DNA from 2 places in the Methylobacterium terrae genome. Region 1 is predicted to be linked to the other one. Evidence: riboswitches for the same ligand, from Rfam matches in the RefSeq annotation. Region 1 holds a riboswitch; the other holds the start of a gene.
What was found. Region 1 has a riboswitch for thiamine pyrophosphate ahead of thiO (glycine oxidase ThiO). Riboswitches for the same ligand answer to the same signal wherever they lie in the genome.
Positions count from the first base shown of each region.

Region 2: it holds a riboswitch for thiamine pyrophosphate, as region 1 does, so the genes downstream of both, thiC (phosphomethylpyrimidine synthase ThiC) here and thiO (glycine oxidase ThiO) in region 1, are expected to answer to the same signal.

Region 1 is NZ_CP029553.1:5,008,611-5,010,786, forward strand. It holds gene DK419_RS23150 (adenylate/guanylate cyclase domain-containing protein) at 1-697, shown strand, start outside; TPP riboswitch at 739-871, shown strand; gene thiO (glycine oxidase ThiO) at 937-2,133, shown strand; gene thiS (sulfur carrier protein ThiS) at 2,130-2,176, shown strand, end outside.
Region 2 is NZ_CP029553.1:5,154,540-5,156,715, forward strand. It holds gene DK419_RS23840 (acyltransferase family protein) at 1-268, opposite strand, end outside; gene DK419_RS23845 (restriction endonuclease) at 374-748, opposite strand; TPP riboswitch at 926-1,037, shown strand; gene thiC (phosphomethylpyrimidine synthase ThiC) at 1,096-2,176, shown strand, end outside.

The DNA of each region.
Region 1 (2,176 bases):
GCGCTTCATCGTGCCGACCCTGTCGGCGGTGATGGAAATGCGCGGCCTCAACGCGCGGCTCGACCACGTGCTCAGGGTCTATGTCGGCGACGGGCCGCACCAGGCGATCCTGGCCGGCTTCATCCGTCGCGGCCAGGTCGAGCGGATCCGCTCGGCGATCCTGTTCGCCGACATGCGCGGCTACACCCACCTCACCGACGCGCTCACGCCCGAGGCCTCAGTCGAACTCCTCAACACCTATTTCGACTGCCTGGTGCCCCCGATCGAGAGCGAGGGCGGCGAGGTCCTGAAGTACATGGGCGACGGCCTGCTGGCGATCTTCCGCGAGAGCGGCGACGACCTCGGCGGCGCGGCGCAAGGGGCGCTCACCGCCGCCCAGGCCGCGCTGCGCCGCGTCGAGGAGGCGAACCGCGCCGGGCGCTTCCCGACCCGCATCGAGATCGGCATCGCGCTCCACCACGGCGAGGCGGCCTACGGCAACGTCGGCTCCGGCGCGCGGCTCGATTTCACGGTGATCGGCCGCGACGTGAACCTGGCCAGCCGACTGGCCAAGCTCAACAAGGTCCTGTCCGAGCCGCTCCTGATGTCGAAGCCCTTCGTCGACTTCCTGTGGGGCGACCCCGAATTGCTCGGCACCCACCCCCTCGACGGCATCGCCGAGGAGATGGCGATCTACCGCCCGGGAAAAGGCGGTTGACCGAAGGCGGTTGACGAAGGCGGGTCGGCTCGCCAAATTCCGGCCGTTCCAGGGAGATCCCCGGCAAGGGGCTGAGACACCGCTGGACTGGGGCCTTTTCGCCCCGGTCGGCGCGGAAATCCTTCGAACCTGATCCGGCTCATACCGGCGTAGGGATTGGACAGGGTCGTCGAGACCCCCGCGCATCATCCGGCAACCGGGCGCAGTCCACTCTCTTCGGGCCACCGCGGAGACGAAGGGTGCACGCGCAGACGATCGGGCGGCGAGGCGGACCGGGCCCGACTTCGGACAGCGACCGGCTGCCGGAGCGGGCCGATGTCGCGGTGATCGGCGCCGGGCTGATCGGGCTCTCGGTCGCGTGGCGCCTCGCGAGGGCGGGCCTCGCGGTCGCGGTGATCGAGCGGGGCAAGGCCGGCGACGGCGCCAGCCTCGCGGCCACCGGCATGCTGGCGGCGGCGGCCGAGCACGAGCCCGGGGGCGAGGCCCTGTCGCCGCTCTGCCTCGCGAGCCAGCGCCTCTGGCACCCGTTTCGCGACGAGCTCGAGGCCGAGTCGGGCCTGACTCTCGATTACCGCCGCGAGGGCACCCTCGTCATCGCGCTCGGCCGCGACGAGGTCGAGCGCCTGCGCTTCCGCCACGACCTGCAGCGCCGCGACGGGTTGTCCGCCGAGTGGCTGTCCGGCCCGGCGGTGCGTGCCCGCGAGCCGGGCCTGCGTCCCACCGTCACCGCCGGACTGTTCTGTCCCGATGACCACCAGGTCGACCCGGCCCGGGTGATGGCGGCCCTGCGGCAGGCCGTCCGGGCTGCCGGCGGTCGTCTGGTCGAGGGCTGCACCGTCACCGCGCTCGCCCGCGAGGGCGGCCGGGTCACCGGCATCGAGACGACGTCGGGTGCGTTGCGGGCCGGCACCGTCGTGCTCGCCTCCGGCGCCTGGGCCGGGGAGGGGAACCTGGTCCCCGACCTCGCCCTGCCGGTGCGCCCGCTCAAGGGCCAGTCGATGGCGCTGCGGATGACGCCGCGCAGCGGCATCCTCTCCCACGTGGTCTGGACCGAGCAGGTCCACATGGCGCCGAAGGGCGACGGCACGCTGATCGTCGGCGCCACCGTGGAGGAGACCGGCTTCGACCCGAACCTCACCGCCGGCGGCCTCTACGCCCTGCTGGAGGGCGCCCGCCGGGCGCTCCCCGGGGTGGAGGAGATGCAGGTGGCGGGCGTGTGGAGCGGCTTTCGCCCGACCTCCGACGACGACGCCCCGATCCTCGGCGAGGCCGTGCCGGGCCTCGTGCTCGCCGCCGGCCACCACCGCAACGGCTACCTCCTGGCGCCCGTCACCGCCGAGGCCGTGTCGACCCTGATCCTGCGCGGCGAGACGCTGCCGGTGGCCGCTCCCTTCGGCCTCGCCCGGTTCGCCGCGCACCCTGGAGAACCCGCATGAAGCTCCACGTCAACGGCGAGCCCCGCGACAGCGAGGCCGCCAC
Region 2 (2,176 bases), 150 kb from region 1:
CCACCCGGCCGAGGAACAGGCCGGAGAGGAGGAAGAAGTCGGGGATCCGGAACGGTTTGGCGAACTCCACGACGTGGTGCATGAAGCCTTCGCGCCCCATCGCCTCGCCAACTCCGAGGGTGGAGTGCATCATCACCACCAGGATGATGCAGATGCCCTTGGCGACGTCGACCCAGGCGAGGCGGCCCGGCTCCGCCGTTTGGCGCGGGCGCACCGGATCGTCCGGCCGGACCGAGAGGGCGGGTTCGGTGTTGGAGCGGGCGGACATCGGCGTCTCCACGAGGGCGATCCGAGGCTCGCACGCAGACGTAAAGAACCGGCCGGGGACGTCCGGTCGAATCGCGCGGAGATCCGCAAGGCGGCGTTCACCCTCTCACCGGGAACTCCGCTTCGAGTCCCGCCGCGTCCGGGTCATGCGCGTCGCGGCGTGGAAATCGTCCGGCTTCGTGCGAACCCAGTCGAGGAAGCGGGCGATCTCGGGCTCGGCCCGCAGGCTCTCGACGTCGCTGAGGCGCCGCGCCAGCTCGGCCTCGCTGTGGCGGGCGTGGATCGCCGAGTGGCAGATCTGGTGCAGCTGCACGGTCTCGCCGTGGGTGCCGCCCTTCAGCTTCGGCGTCAGGTGATGGCGGCTCTGGCGCGCGCCGGCCGGGATCGGCCGCTCGCAGAGCGGGCAGATCACGCTCGCGCGGGCATGCGGGCCGTGGGTGGAGGGGTCGTCGTCGCGCCAGCGCCGGTCACGGCGTCCCAAATCGGGCTCCTGCGGGGAAGGCTTGCGGGGAAGGCTTGCGGGGAAGGCTTGCGGGGAAGGGAGGTTCGCCGATCTATCTGGGTCGCCCGCCCCCGGTGCTTCAAGGCCGGCGCCGGGATGCCGCAGCGTCCCGGCGCAGGGGCGATTGACAAACCTCCTGCACCACAGGACAGTCGCCCCGTTACCGAGGGGAGCCCCGCCGACGGGGGCTGAGATTGGACGAGCGCGCGTCCTGACCCTTGAACCTGATCCGGTTCGTACCGGCGGAGGGACGGGAACCTGCCATGACCGACGTGACCCGTGCGTCCTCGCGCCTCGAGGCCGGATCGTCTCCCCGGGAGAGATCCATGAACGCACCCGCCTTCCCCCAAGGACTGCCCCACCGCGTCACCACCGGGCCGGTCACCGGCTCGGCCAAGGCCTACGCCTCGCCGAAGGAGCGCCCAGACCTCCGGGTGCCCTGCCGCGAGATCGCGCTCACCGACCCGGGCGAGGCCCCGGTGCGGGTCTACGACCCGTCCGGCCCCTACACCGAGGCCGACGCCCGCATCGACCTGAGCGCCGGGCTGCCGGAGGTCCGCGCCGGCTGGATCGCGGCCCGCGGCTACGGGGCGATCGCGCCGCGGGCGGTGCGGCCGGAGGATAACGGATTTGCCGCCGAGGACCGGCTGGTGGCGCCGTGCCCGGCCGCCCGCACCGTGCGGCGGGGCGAGGCCGGCCAGATGGTCACCCAGTACGAGTTCGCCCGGGCCGGGATCGTCACCGAGGAGATGATCTACGTCGCCCACCGGGAGAACCTGTGCCGCGACGCGATGCGGGCCGGCGCCGAGGCCAGGATCGCCGACGGCGAGGGCCACGGGGCCGCGATCCCGCCCTTCGTCACCCCCGAATTCGTCCGCGACGAGGTCGCCAGAGGCCGGGCGATCATCCCGGCCAACATCAACCACACCGAACTCGAGCCGATGGCGATCGGCCGCAACTTCCTCGTCAAGATCAACGCCAATATCGGCAACTCGGCGGTGACCTCCTCGGCCGCCGACGAGGTCGAGAAGATGGTGTGGGCGATCCGCTGGGGCGCCGACACGGTCATGGACCTGTCGACCGGCCGCAACATCCACAACATCCGCGGCTGGATCCTGCGCAACGCCCCCGTGCCGATCGGCACGGTGCCGATCTACCAGGCGCTGGAGAAGGTCGGCGGCGATCCGCTCAAGCTCGACTGGGAGGTGTTCAAGGATACCCTGATCGAGCAGGCCGAGCAGGGGGTGGACTACTTCACCATCCATGCCGGCGTGCGCCTCGCCCACGTGCCACTGACCGCGCGGCGGGTCACCGGCATCGTCTCGCGCGGCGGCTCGATCATGGCGCGCTGGTGCCTTGCCGGGCATCGGGAATCGTTCCTCTACGAGCGCTTCGAGGAGATCTGCG